2 regions of the Wandonia haliotis genome follow, and region 1 is predicted to be linked to the other one. Evidence: riboswitches for the same ligand, from Rfam matches in the RefSeq annotation. Region 1 holds a riboswitch; the other holds the start of a gene.
What was found. A riboswitch is a leader RNA that binds a small molecule or an ion and turns the genes downstream of it on or off. The one in region 1 is predicted to bind S-adenosylmethionine.

Region 1 (7,716 bases):
TTGTTGATAGGAAGAAGCCCTGAAGTGATCCCTTTTATGCGTAAAATCTTCTCTTTGGGTTCTTGTATAACCCGCGTAACTTCTATAACTCAACATAGCAATGGAACGAGCGGCTTTCAACCCAAATGCTCCTCCTCCGGGAATATTAGCCCGAAATGATTCATCTGCCCAAAGAGCCATTCGTTGTGATTCATTGAAGGCAATACCCCAGGGTGAATGCTGTGCATTAGCTGCAACCAAAATCAGATTTGAAAAACGATCCGGTTCATCAACTGCCCACTGTACAGCCTGTTGCCCTCCCAAAGACGCTCCAATAAGCACCTCTATGTGATTAATTCCCAACTCATCAGCTACTAATTGATGTACCCCTACCATATCATCAATAGTTACAAGTGGAAAATGTACTCCTTTCTGGTTTTCGCAGATTTTTTCATGAGAAGGACCTGTTGTTCCATAGCAAGACCCCAACACATTTGCACAAACAATAAAATACTTTGATGGGTCAAGGGATTTGTGCTCTCCGAAAATTCCGGCCCACCAATCATGAACTTCTGAATTTCCCGTCAGTGCATGACAAACCCAGATTACATTATTCTTCTGTCGGTTCAATTTACCATACGTCGAATAAGCTACTTCTACCTGCCGCAGACGCTCTCCATTCAGAAGGTCTATTGCAGCTTTTACTTTCAGAATCTTCATGTTTCTCTTTTTAGAAAGGTTAGCTCCGGAATACCGGAACTAACCCATCATTCAGCGATTACTATGCTCCCTGCAACTTTTTGATTGTTGCAAAAGCTTCATTAATATCAGTTTTCAAATCTTCAACATGCTCAATTCCAACAGACAAACGCAACCATCCGGGAGCTACTCCCGACGCAAGTTGTTCTTCTGAAGACAACTGTTCATGTGTCGTCGATGCCGGATGAATAATCAAGGTTTTCGAATCCCCAACATTTGCCAGATGAGAAATCAGGTTCAGGTTATTTACAAAACGATCCGCCTGTTCTTTTCCTCCTCTTACTTTGAAAGATAAAACCCCTCCTGCACCATTTTTCAGGTATTTCTTGGCATTTTCATAATACACAGAAGAAGGTAACCCCGGGTAATTTACAGCTTCCACTTCCGGGTGTTCGCTCAACCATACAGCCAGTTTTTGAGCATTCTCAACTGTTCGCTCTACGCGCAGAGAAAGGGTTTCAAGTCCCTGAAGCAATAAAAATGAATTGAACGGAGATATGGCCGGTCCAAAATCCCTCAGCCCTTCAACCCTTGCCCGAATTGCAAAAGCTATATTCCCAAAAGGACTTTCGGCTCCAAACACATCCCAGAAAACTAATCCATGATATCCTTCTGAGGGTTCTGTAAACTGGGGAAATTTACCATTACCCCAATTGTACTTTCCTGCATCGACAATTACCCCTCCGATACTGGTTCCATGACCTCCGATCCACTTTGTTGCTGAAACAACGACAATATCCGCTCCATGCTCGATCGGTTTAAAAATAAATCCGGCTGCACCAAAAGTGTTGTCCACAATAAGTGGAATATCATACGATTTTGCAATCCGACTGATCTTTTCAAAATCAGCAATACTAAATTCCGGATTACCTATTGCCTCCAAATAAATGGCTTTCGTTTGTTTATCAATTCGTTCTTCTATCGATACCGGATCAACTCCTTCAGCGAACCGAACTTCTATCCCCAAACGTTTGAAAGCGACCTTAAACTGATTATAAGTTCCTCCATACAAGTGTGATGAAGTCACGAAGTTGTCACCTGCCTCCAGAATCGTATTCAGGGCAATAAACTGGGCTGCCTGTCCGGAAGCTACTGCTACCGCAGCAACACCACCTTCAAGAGCAGCAATTCTCTTCTCAAAAACATCAGTAGTAGGATTCATGATCCGTGTGTATATATTCCCGAATTCTTTTAATCCAAACAAATTGGCTGCATGTTCAGAATCCTGGAAAACATAAGATGAAGTTTGATAAATCGGTACAGCTCGTGAACCTGTTACCGGATCAGCCTCCTGTCCTGCGTGAAGCTGAAGTGTTTCAAAACGATAATTTTTCGTTGACATTTTTCTAAAATTTTAATGGATTGAATAAAACAGTTAACAGATAGTAAATACACGCGAGTGTCGGGCCCTGACATGAACTCGGTTTATTTACTGCAATATGGAGCTAAAGAAATTAGCTACACATACAGCAACAGCAACAACATGAGTTATGTTGCTGAAACAATAAGGTATTGTTTTGATTGTTCCCTTTTCGGGAAGAAAGTGTTAACCGGATGGATGCTTTTAAGTGTTTCATTTCTCTTTCAATTTATATTCTCCGAAAAATCGGAATCTGGAATTGGCACCGGTTTTCCAATATCAGCGTACTGATACTTAAAGTTGGTTGCCAGTGGGTCTACAAGCCAGTCTCTCGCCACTTCTTTATAAATCATTATTCAAATGAACTTTGACGCTGCAAAGATAGAGTAAAAATAAAATGCAAAACAAACTTTTTTTCAAAAAAAACACTAAAACATTAATAATAAATAAGTTACTCTGAATGATTTACGATTCAAAATGAACACAAAAGCGATCAAATGGAAATTCAACCTGAAGACATAACTTCCTCTAATCTTTGTTTAACGCATCGTCCTCCACCATAATCATCTGATAGTTTAGGATTTTTCCAACAGCAAAATACGATCACGAAACACGTGCCGTCGGAAGTATTGCCAATTTTTTTGTTAACAACACTCCCATTGATGCATTAGCATTCAATAACTCAAAATAGTCTTGTCTTTTCGGTGTCACGTAGAAATACATTCTATTTACTACTATTTAATTATCAAAAATTGATTGAAACACTACACTTTTTAACTTCCACCCCGCGGAAAAATGTTCCTTCTTTTTTCGAGTAAGTTCATTCATTACGTTTGCCAAGAAGACTTATCAATGCTTAATTCTCGACAGGATTTTCTTGACTTCAAAACCAAATTTCTATTAAGTAAACAAAATAAATTATTATGAAAAAAAGTACATTTCTTTCTGGCGTTTTTGGCATCGTATGTGCGCTTGCTACTCATGGACAAAACACTTTCCCTCCTGTAGGAAATGCGGGAATTGGAACACTCAATCCACAAGCACACTTAGATCTGATTGTGAACGGAAATAGTCCGAATACCTATTCTGGATTTCGACTTACCACTCCTTCAATACTCAGTACTACAAGCCCGCTGACAACCGCCTTTCAAATTCGTCGTTCGGGTTTTTCTAATTCATTCTACTCCCTTTTTGTTGTCAAGCCAAACGGAAACATCGGGATTGGTGTAGAACCCAATGATCCACTTCTAGCATCACGCAGACTTGTAGTCACCGACAACAATGTAAACAAGGTTGACCTCAATGTTAAAGGTTTTGCCCTCGTTGACGGACAAAGTGCCTCCGTTCTTTTCGGGGGGACCGGTGGGGAACAATACGGACAATGGGGAATCGAATACAACCAATATGCGACAACGCCAGGTCTGAATTTTTGGAAGCCTGCAGGCAGTAATAACTTCGGGAATTACTATATGTTTATGGCAGACAATGGAAAAATAAGTATGGGTCTTGATCCAAACAATACAGCTACCTATAACGGAGACTATCGCTTGTATGTAAAAGATGGGATTATGACAGAAAAAGTCAAAGTTGCAGTCCATACTACCAACGACTGGGCAGATTATGTTTTTAAAAAAGACTACTCTTTAATGCCGCTCAACGAAGTAGAACGTTTTATCTCGCAGAACGGTCATTTACCAAACATTCCGAGCGCTGAAAACATTATGAATGAAGGAATTGATATAGCCAAAATGGACGCAAAGCTCCTGGAAAAGATTGAGGAACTCACACTGTACATTATTGAACAAGACAAACGAATTGCTGAATTAGAGAATCAATCTAAAAACGATTAATATGAAATTCACTAGAATAATTTCCATATTCGGCGGGTTCCTTATGTGGAATTCAGCCGTCAGTCAGAGCGTGTTTGACTGTCAACCTCAGCTATCAGTAGTGACACAAAACCAAATTTATGTCCCAAATCCATTCTTTTATCAACGATGCATTACTTTCGATCAGAACACCAACTATGTGTATGACCAAACCTCTCAATATCCTTATGCAGACATCCATTTGCGAGCCGGAAAAAGTATCACCATAGAACCCGGTTTCAGAGCCGGACAGTTCGCAAATATTCCCAATCAAGGGACAGGTAGTTTTCTTGCAGATATTGATCCTGAACCTGTAAGTCCGTTCGACGTCGCTGTGATGAATTATCCAAACACGGAGAATATTCTAAAAAACGCGCGTTTTGAGCTTGGTGTAGAATTGCCTGCCACTATTCAAAATGCCATTAACAACTTTCTTTTAGATCAAGCCGGTGCAAAAATCAATCCCTATCTCTCCTGGGAAATCGAAGTAACGGCAGACTTCTATCGTGTGGCAAATCCAAGCGATATCCATACAATTCACGGATTTCACTATGTTCCATACGAAAGTGAAGAATTACCGCTCCCACCCGTGGGAACACCGACAGGCGGACCAACGGGTGCAGGATTCCTTGACCTTTTGGGTGATTGGACTGAACAACCAAACGATTACCCTTTTCGAATTCGGTTTGCCCCACCGGCAACCGGTGATTGGGTTGGGCAAATTCACATCAAGACACCTGGGCAAATTATCTCTTCTACTCCTTTCCCGTTCCGTGTGATACCATCTACGATTCAACCACCTGTCACTGTTGGAGCGAACAAGCGTTACCTTGAACGAGGAGGACAAAGCTTTATGCCACTTGGGAACAACCTAAAATGGCCACGAACCACCTGTCCAATCGATCAGGAATTAGCCGCAGTGATGGGATACAACGGCGGAAGCGCCCCTTCATGGAACAATATAGAACAATATAAAGCCTATACACCCCCTGTTCGCACTTATCGAAAGTTCCGTGAACAAATCGATGCCCTGGCCGACGGAGGCGCTAACACCTTTAGAATGCTTATGGCCCCACAATCAAACGAAATAGAATTTGAGGAGCTCGGGAATTATTATAGACGTCAGCATATTGCCTATGAAATGGATAAAATTGTCTATAAAGCAGAAGAGCGAGATATGTTGATTAACTGGAACATGCAGGTACACTTCCCGTACACAACAGGTCTTTATTGGATTCATTATTGGGATTGGGCAGAAGACCCGAACGATCCAAATGAATTTGGTAATTGTTATCAGTCACTACCGAATGTAAACAAACCCATTGACTTTTTTGAACAAGCGGAAGCCCGAAAATATTACAAGGAACGTTTGCGCTACATTCTGGCCCGATGGGGTTACTCCAATAATATTCTCGCCTTTGAGCTCTTTAGTGAAATTGATCAAATTGGATCTGAAGCTGCAATAAATTGGGCGGATACAACGCTATATACAGCCTATTGCGAATACAGCGCAAGCTCAGAAAACAATGGCGTAAGCGGGTGTTCACTAAATGACCCTAAGTATCAAATTAATCAACAAACAATCCAAGATTGGCAGACTGATATGATTAACTATATGCACAATATCTTGGGTCATGACAAACATCTCTATCAAGTAAGCTATGCCGGTAAACCAGGGGATTTTGATCATTCTTACGTAATACCAGATGTTGACTTCATCGATAGAAATGTATACGATGCTACCATATATCATAATGAAAACAACACTGTTTCTTTCGACTTTCCTAGATTACAGGTAAAAAGTATGTCAATAAATTCAGGTCAAACAAACTATTTCGATTTTTATGGTCGAAAACCAGCATGGTATAGTGAAACCGGGCCTTCCTCAGTAGAATCAAAAGGATGTGATAAGCAAATTGAAATGGTTCGAAATCAATGGAAAATGCTGTTTTCTGGAGTCTCTGGTGCTCTTGATTGGGAAAGTGATATTCATCAATTTAACAATTATGGTGTTTTCGGTAAAATGAACACTTTTTTAACTGGAGTAAATTTGGATCAAGACAAGTGGCATCCAGGAAATACTTCATTAGTGCTTAATACATCAACATGGAATTATTCCTCAGGATGGAATACGGACATGGTTCGCAATGACAAGAGAGGCGATCTCATGTACCTGCGCAAAGGAAATGCAGATGAAGCAATTGGCATGATCACCAATACCACCTACAACTACTATAATCACGGACAACAACCAACAATAAGCTGTTTTGAAAATGAGCCATGCAGTTTTTCATGGGCTTCAACACCAATTGCAGATGCCAACATGAACCAGCAACTTATCTCTTCTCAGGACAAAAAGGGAATGCTACGACTTCGTGGAATGGATGCAACCAAGTACCGGATTGATTACTATTGGTCGCACAATCCGACGAGTATCATTCACACCTCTTACGGCTGGGGACCTATGATCCAACTAGAGTACGATATGGAAGGGAACAATAATGAATATATTATGTTGTTCAAAGCCTCTCGTGTGTGGGAAAAATCTGTGGACAGGGTTGTTGAAGAAGAACGTGAAGAAGTTCAACTAATTCACCAGAATCTCTTCGTTTATCCAAATCCAAGCGATGGCGAGTTTAGGGTCGAATTGAACGAAGAAGTATTTTCTGAAAATCTATCGGTTACTGTTACAGATATGCTGGGTAGAATAGTTTACAAAGAAGAAAATATCCCAAGCAACACATTTGATGTTAGAATAACAGGTAAAGATCCCGGGGTGTATGTAGTTATTGTTATGAGAGGCGAGCAAAAATGGGTCAACAAGGTGATTCTGGAGTAGCTCTTCTTGTTCCCTTGATCATCGGTCAACCCGATATTCTATTCAAGGAAAATCTTTAAGTAAAGAAAGACTAAGAGGCTGCCCCTTTTGAGACAGCCTCTTTCTTTTATCCAATAAAAATGAATTCTAATTCTTCACTCTTTCCACATATTCACCAGTACGCGTATCGACTTTGATACGTTCACCTGTATCAATAAAAAGAGGAACACGTATTTCTGCCCCAGTATCAATAGTTGCCGGCTTCATTGTGTTGGTTGCTGTATCACCTTTAATTCCAGGCTCTGTATAGGTTACTTCGGCCTCAATTGTAATAGGAAGATCTACCAACAATGGCATTTCTTCTTCGGCATGGAAAGTAATTTCACAGATCATTCCTTCCTGAAGGAACAGAGGCTTTTCAATTAATTTTGCCTCGATATTTACCTGCTCATAGTTTTCAGTATTCATGAAAACATACATATTCCCTTCCTGGTACAGGTATTGATAATTACGTCTTTCAATACGAACCGGCTCAATTTTGTGTCCGGAAGAAAAAGTATTATCCAATACTTTCCCTGTTTCAATATGCTTTAGCTTCGTTCTCACAAAAGCCGGTCCTTTACCCGGTTTCACGTGTTGAAACTCTATAATCGTATACAATTTATCATTAAATCGAATACACAAACCATTTCTAATATCAGCCGTTGTTGCCATAAAAATTATTATTGAGTCAAAAATTGCAAATTTAATTACCTGATTTTAAATTGCGAAATAAAAAATCACATCGGACCTCTGATAATACCTTTATCTGATTCCGCAATAAATTGAAGAACCTGCTCTCTCTCCGGACAATCCGGAACTTCAAGCTTAATCTGTTCGATCGCTTTAGACATATTGGTATTCATTACAAACAGGATACGATAGATATCTTC
Region 2 (7,716 bases), on a different contig from region 1:
TTACAATAAATAAAATTCAGGCAAATGACCGCCCGGAGCCTTTTTCCTCGACCTATATCAATCCGAAGAAAATAACAGTTCCGCAGTTTAATATCCGGATCGGATATAACTTCTGGAACAACTGGAACCTTTCGTTGGGATATGATCACATGAAGTACATACTGAGTAATGGGCAGCAAACTTCAATTAATGGGTACATTGCTCCCGGAATAGATGATTTGTGGGAAGGGGAGATGAACGGGCAACCAGTCACGATAAATGATAAACACTTTCACTATGAAAATTCGGACGGACTGAATTACATTCGATTGCAACTTTCCCGTGTAGATCAGTGGTACAGAACCCGGAGAAACGGATGGTTTGCGTTTAATACACTTATGGGAGTCTCTGCCGGAATGATTCTTTCGTATAATGACTTAAATTTTGGAGGAGAGTTTACACGACGAACAATAAGTGCGAGTGGTTATGGGGTTTCCGGGCATATCGGGTTGCGTTTCGAATTTTGGCGCCATCTGTTTCTGCAAACTAATTTAGCAGGAGGATTTCTACACCAAACCCGTGTCAGAACCCGACCGGGAGGAACAGATCATGCGAAACAAAAGTTTGGATATATAGCTTCCGAAACGGCTATCGGAGTATTGTTCTACATTCGACCAACGAACGACTGTAATAGTTGTCCGCATTGGTAGAAGGAATTACTGAATTAATGTTGCTATATCTTTTTCGACAGTAAGCTTTGCTTCTTTACCCAGTATGATTGCACGGTTATCCGTGATATGTCCACCTGGAAAATGAAACGCAACGGGGATATTTCTGAACGAAAACATATTATTTATGATCTCTTCTACGCTAAATCCGGTTTTTGGAGATGTATCTTTCATATCAGTCATTCCACCGACCATAAGTCCCGAAATCTGATCCAAAGCTCCTGATTTTTCGAAACTATACCACATTCGGTCAAGTACATAAAGTTGCTCGCTTAAATCCTCAATAAAGAGAATTGCATTTTCAAAATCAGGACGGTCATCGGTTCCGAGAAGACTGTAGAGAATGGATAAGTTCCCTCCGATAACTTTTCCTTCCGCAATTCCTGATTTGGAATGGGAAGTAGAAAAATGATACGTATTGTTTTTTCCTTCCAATGCGTTAAATAAACTGTAAATAGCTTCCTGAGAATTATCGGGGAAATTCAGTGGCATAGTGGCATGAATACTTGGGAGTCCATATCGTTGAATATGTTGATGAAAAACGGTTATATCCGAAAAACCGACAATCCATTTCGGGTTTCTTAAGAATCCAGCCCAATTTAAAAGATCCACAATACGAATGCAGCCATACCCTCCTCGGGCACAAATAATTGCTTTACATTCGGTATCATCCAGAGCTTCCTGCATATCATGAGCACGTTGTTCATCCGTTCCGGAAAAATAATTCGATCGCCCGGCAGCATATTGCCCTATTTTTACCCGATATCCTTTGTCTTCAATTAATTTACGGGCATAGTCAAGAAGCTCCTGGTCAATCGCTTTGGCAGGACTTACAATGCGTATGAGATCGCCTGGCTGGAGGTGTGGAATCGATTTAATCATTGTCCTGTGTTTTATCCTTGTATTTGTTTCCGGTCACTTTTTCCGGTTTAGGAGCGCCTTCAATAACTACGACAATTTCCCCTTTTGGTTCATTTTTAAGGAAATGCTGTAAAACTTCTTGAGTTGTTCCCCTTACAAACTCTTCAAAAAACTTGCTGATTTCTCTGGCTACACAGATTTTTCGTTCTGCTCCGAAGAACTCAACCAATTGTTCCAGACACTTCTGTAGACGGTGAGGAGATTCGTACAGAACCAATGTTCTTTCTTCTGTAGAAAGTTCTTTGAGCTTTGTTTGTCTTCCTTTTTTGTGTGGAAGGAATCCTTCAAATACAAAACGATCACAAGGAAATCCACTTGCAACAAGTGCTGGGATAAACGCTGTAGGTCCCGGAAGACACTCTACAGGGATTTGTTCTTCCAAAGCAGCACGTACCAGTAAAAATCCGGGATCGGATATTCCTGGGGTTCCTGCATCAGATACAAGCACCGTCAATTCTGAGTTTTTTAGTTCCCGAAGAGCTGATTCTAAAGCCTTGTGTTCATTGTGAGCATGAAAGGGCAGCACTTTTTTATCAATTTGAAGATGCGCGAGCAATTTTCGTGTTACACGGGTGTCTTCAGCGAAAATACTATCACATTCTTTGAGATAGCGTATAGAGCGCAACGTAATATCCTCCAGATTTCCGATAGGAGTGGGAACTAAAGCTAATTTTGACATACGTTTGTATTTTGGGTAAAGATAAAAAAAGCAAACCGGATAAAATAAAAGAGCCGCAGAAGGAACTACGGCTCTTAGAGATATCATGTGGGAGATGAATTACAATCCGAAACGAGATTTTACTTCATCAACATAATCCAATTTCTCCCAGGTAAATGTTTCGATTTCTTTCGATACTTTTTTTCCTGCGTTTTCAAAAACAACTGTTTTCTTTTCAGACTTACGTCCCATGTGTCCATAGGCAGCAGTATCCGAATAGATAGGTTCGCGAAGTTTCAAACGACGCTCAATAGCTGCCGGACGCATATCAAAGACCTCTCCTACGATCTGAGCAATCTCTCCGTCGGTCATATCAACCTTTGCAGTTCCGTATGTATTTACATAAATCCCCATAGGCTCTACTACACCGATAGCGTATGAAACCTGAACAAGGATTTCATCACAGACACCTGCTGCCACCATATTTTTAGCAATATGACGAGTCGCATAAGCTGCTGAACGGTCTACTTTGGAAGGATCTTTTCCTGAGAATGCTCCACCACCGTGTGCTCCTTTTCCTCCATACGTGTCCACAATTATCTTACGACCTGTCAAACCGGTATCTCCGTGAGGACCACCAATCACAAACTTACCTGTTGGGTTGATGTGATATTTGATTTGATCATTGAATAATTTTTGTAGTTCAGGTTTCAACTGAGCTTTTACACGAGGAATCAAAATCTCAATAATGTCAGATTTGATTTTAGCTAACATTTTAGCTTCGTCTTCATCAAAATCATCGTGCTGGGTAGAAACTACAACAGCATCAATTCGTTGAGGAACATTGTCATCGCTATACTCAATAGTTACCTGAGCCTTAGCATCCGGACGAAGGTATGTGATGTCCTTCATTTCGCGACGTAGTGCAGCTAACTCGATAAGGATTTTATGTGAAAGATCAAGTGCAAGAGGCATGAAATTCTCCGTTTCCTTTGTTGCATAACCGAACATCATCCCCTGATCTCCGGCACCTTGTTCTTCCGGGTTTCCACGGTCTACTCCGCGGTTAATATCCTCAGATTGCTCATGAATAGCAGAAATAACAGCACATGACTTTGCATCAAACTGATATTCGCTTTTTGTATATCCGATTTTAGTAACAACGTCTCTGGCGATTTGCTGAACGTCGAGGTATGTATTGGATTTAACCTCACCTGCTAAACAAACCAAACCTGTGGTTACTAAAGTCTCACATGCTACTTTAGAATCCGGATCAAATGCTAGGAAATGATCGATCAAACCATCAGAAATCTGGTCGGCAACTTTATCAGGATGCCCTTCAGAAACTGACTCCGAAGTGAATAAATATGGCATTTCTTTCGAAAATTTAAAGTTTTGAATCGCCAAAAGTAAGCATTATTCTTTTGAATTGGAAAACATTTATTTTTTGTTTTACATCGGGTTTTGTTTTAATTTTTTGCGATTTGTATGAGGATATAGAATTCTGTACTATCTTTGTATCAGTTCTTTAAAAAATGCTTATAGAGAAAGGTGGAGGGACAGGCCCTGCGAAACCTTGGCAACCTCTCGGTTCTGAGACCGAAAAGGTGCCAAATCCGATTCTGACGAATTTGTTGGAAAAAGATAAGTGTTGATTCTGATTGTTCAGGCAGTCTTCAATTTTTTCATCTCTCTTTATAATTTTTTTAGAACGTATGTTTACGAAAAGAGAGATATGAGTACACAGGAAAAATCATCACGCACCCGGCTTTTGAGAGAGACACTTCTCCGACGTATTTTAGTGTTGGACGGAGCTATGGGGACAATGATTCAGCGATATAATCTTACAGAAGACGATTTTCGCAAGGGTTGGTTTGAAAATCATGAGAAACCTCTGAAAGGAAACAATGATCTTCTTTCTTTAACCCGTCCGGATGTGATTAAGGAAATTCACGCGGCTTATTTTGAGGCAGGAGCGGATATCGCAGAGACAAATACCTTTTCAGGAACCAGTATTGCCCAGGCCGATTACGGACTGGAACATATTGTGTATGATCTCAACTATCGTTCGGCGAAGATAGCAAGAGAAGTGGCAGATGAATTTACAGCTGCTAATCCGAAGAAACCCCGGTTTGTTGCCGGGTCAATAGGCCCGACAAATCGTACGGCTTCTTTGTCTCCTGATGTAAACGACCCGGGATTTCGGGCGGTTACTTATGATGAGTTGGTAAAAGCGTATTCGGAACAGGTTGAAGCGCTCATTGACGGAGGGTGTGATCTTTTGTTGGTTGAGACGGTTTTTGATACACTGAATGCAAAAGCTGCTTTATTTGCTATTGATTGTGTTCAGGAAGAAAAAGGTACGGATTTACCTATAATGGTATCGGGAACGATTACTGACGCAAGTGGAAGAACATTATCAGGTCAGACAACAGATGCATTTTTAATCTCAATTGAACACATGCCTTTACTTTCGGTAGGGCTGAATTGTGCTTTGGGGGCAGAAGCAATGCGTCCTTATTTACAAATATTGAATGAACGATCTTCATTTGCTGTGAGTGCTCATCCGAATGCAGGGTTACCGAATGAATTTGGAGAGTACGATGAAACACCCGAGAAAATGGGAAAACAAATTAAGGATTTTCTGGAGGAAGGATTGGTAAATATAGTGGGAGGTTGTTGTGGAACAACACCTGAACACATTCGCGTAATAGCTGATTTAGCAAAAGAATATTCTCCCAGACAACTTGAAAAACTAAACACTAACGATTAAAAGGAAGATCAGAATTATGTCGAAAATCATTCCCCCGCTAAAGCTTTCAGGACTTGAACCTCTGGTTATAACGAAGGAAACCAATTTTGTTAACATAGGAGAGCGTACCAATGTAACGGGGTCCCGGAAGTTCTTACGACTGATTCAGGAGGAGAAGTACGAAGAAGCGCTTGCGGTGGCATTAGATCAGGTGCAGGGAGGAGCGCAAATCATCGATATTAATATGGATGAAGGGATGATCGACGGAGAGAAAACGATGGTGAAGTTTCTTAATCTGATTGCATCCGAACCGGATATAGCACGGGTACCGGTCATGATTGATAGTTCGAAATGGGAAATTATTGAGGCGGGACTGAAATGTATTCAGGGAAAAGGAGTGGTGAATTCTATTTCTTTGAAAGAGGGGGAGGATTCTTTTATTTATTATGCAAAAAAGATCAAGCGATATGGTGCGGCTGTTATCGTAATGGCGTTTGATGAGCAGGGGCAGGCAGACACTTACGAACGTCGGATCGAAATATGTGAAAGATCGTATCGGATCCTGGTTGACAAAGTCGGTTTTCCCTGCCAGGATATTATTTTCGATCCGAATATTTTTCCGGTGGCTACCGGGATGGAAGAGCATAACAATAATGCGGTTGATTTCTTTCGGGCGACGAGATGGATTAAAGAAAATCTACCGGGAGCAAAGGTAAGCGGAGGTGTTTCTAATGTGTCTTTTTCTTTCAGGGGGAATGACAGAGTGCGGGAAGCCATGCATTCGGCCTTTTTGTACCACGCAATACGAGAAGGGATGGATATGGGAATTGTCAATCCATCTATGCTTGAGGTGTATGATGATATTGATAAAACATTGTTGGAGTATGTAGAAGATGTGTTGTTGAATCGTCGTCCGGATGCAACAGAACGATTATTGGAGTACGCTGAAACAGTAAAAGGAGAAGGAAAAAAAAGAGAGATAGATTTAAGCTGGCGGCAAGAAACGGTTCAGGAGCGGTTAGCACATGCTCTTGTCAAAGGCATAGTAGAGTTCATAGAAGAGGATGTTGAGGAGTGCCGTCATCAGTATGAACGACCTATTCAGGTGATAGAAGGACCTCTGATGGACGGAATGAATATTGTAGGGGACTTGTTTGGAAGCGGAAAGATGTTTTTGCCTCAGGTTGTAAAGTCTGCCCGGGTTATGAAGAAGGCTGTTGGTTATTTATTGCCTTTTATCGAAGCCGAAAAAGATGGGAAAAGAGAAGCCGCCGGAAAAATTCTGATGGCGACAGTTAAGGGAGATGTGCATGATATCGGAAAAAATATTGTTGGTGTAGTTTTGGGATGTAACAACTATGAAGTAATTGATTTGGGGGTAATGGTGGCTCCGGAAAAGATACTTGAAGCCGCCAACAAAGAAAATGTGGATGTGATCGGACTGAGTGGACTAATCACTCCTTCACTGGATGAAATGGTTCATCTTGCAAAAGAAATGGAAAGAGCAGGACTTTCTATTCCACTTATGATTGGCGGTGCAACAACCTCAAAAGTTCATACGGCAGTAAAAATTGAACCGCACTATACCAAAGGTCCTACAGTACATGTGCTCGATGCTTCCCGTTCCGTGACAGTAGTGGAGAGTTTACTGGGGGATAAAAAGACTGCTTTTGTAGAGGGATTACGGACGGAGTATTCTCGTATGCGTGAACATCACATGAATAATCGGGCAGCTAAGACTTATTTGTCATTACCGGAAGCGAGAAAAAAGAAACAAGATTTAGATTTTCAGGGAAATATAGTGCGACCAAAACGAACAGGATTGTTTGAGTTTAACGACTATCCATTGGAAGAGCTGACCCGGTATATTGACTGGACGCCCTTTTTTCAGACCTGGGAATTAGCCGGTCGTTTTCCGAAGATACTGGAAGATGAAATAGTTGGGGAAGCAGCGCAAAAGGTGTACGCAGATGCCCGGGAAATGTTGCGACGAATTATTGACGAAAAATGGTTGACGGCTAGTGCTGTTGTGGGAATCTGGCCGGCAAATAGTGTAGACGAGGATATTGAAATTTACTCGGATGAAACGAAAAGTGAAGTCTTGTATGTTCAACATACGTTGCGTCAGCAATTAAAGAAGGCAGAGGGAGCTTATAACCATGCTCTTGCGGACTTCATTGCACCTAAAGACTCCGGGATAACGGATTATATAGGAGGGTTTGTTGTAACAGCAGGGTTGGGAATAGACAAACACGTCCAACGATTTGAGGCGGACCATGATGATTATAACGCCATTCTTCTAAAAGCATTAGCTGACAGGTTGGCGGAAGCGTTTGCCGAATGTATGCATGAAAAAGTGCGTAGGGAGATATGGGGGTATGTTCCGGATGAACATTTTTCAAATGAGGAGTTGATCAGAGAAAAGTATAAAGGGATTCGTCCGGCACCCGGATATCCTGCCTGTCCCGATCATACGGAAAAAACCGGATTATTTGCTTTGTTGAATGCAACAGAATTGACAGGAGTTTCCCTTACAGAATCTCTGGCAATGTTACCCACAGCTTCAGTGAGTGGGTGGTATTTTGCACACCCTGATGCGAAGTATTTCGGAGTTGGGAAGATAACAATGGATCAGGTAGAGAGTATTGCAGCCAGAAAAGGACTTCCGGTTGAGGTCA

Region 2: another riboswitch for S-adenosylmethionine. It lies ahead of ABDZ97_RS03060 (homocysteine S-methyltransferase family protein); the one in region 1 lies ahead of ABDZ97_RS07625 (O-acetylhomoserine aminocarboxypropyltransferase/cysteine synthase family protein).

Annotation. Positions count from the first base shown of each region.
Region 1 is NZ_BAAAFH010000007.1:323,990-331,705, forward strand. It holds gene ABDZ97_RS07620 (homoserine O-acetyltransferase family protein) at 1-699, opposite strand, end outside; gene ABDZ97_RS07625 (O-acetylhomoserine aminocarboxypropyltransferase/cysteine synthase family protein) at 761-2,080, opposite strand; SAM riboswitch class I at 2,325-2,449, opposite strand; gene ABDZ97_RS07630 (hypothetical protein) at 3,022-3,948, shown strand; gene ABDZ97_RS07635 (T9SS type A sorting domain-containing protein) at 3,950-6,805, shown strand; gene efp (elongation factor P) at 6,932-7,498, opposite strand; gene lpxA (acyl-ACP--UDP-N-acetylglucosamine O-acyltransferase) at 7,564-7,716, opposite strand, start outside.
Region 2 is NZ_BAAAFH010000003.1:565,797-573,512, forward strand. It holds gene ABDZ97_RS03040 (hypothetical protein) at 1-689, shown strand, start outside; gene ABDZ97_RS03045 (S66 peptidase family protein) at 696-1,589, opposite strand; gene rsmI (16S rRNA (cytidine(1402)-2'-O)-methyltransferase) at 1,582-2,307, opposite strand; gene metK (methionine adenosyltransferase) at 2,407-3,660, opposite strand; SAM riboswitch class I at 3,823-3,937, shown strand; gene ABDZ97_RS03060 (homocysteine S-methyltransferase family protein) at 4,022-5,059, shown strand; gene metH (methionine synthase) at 5,076-7,716, shown strand, end outside.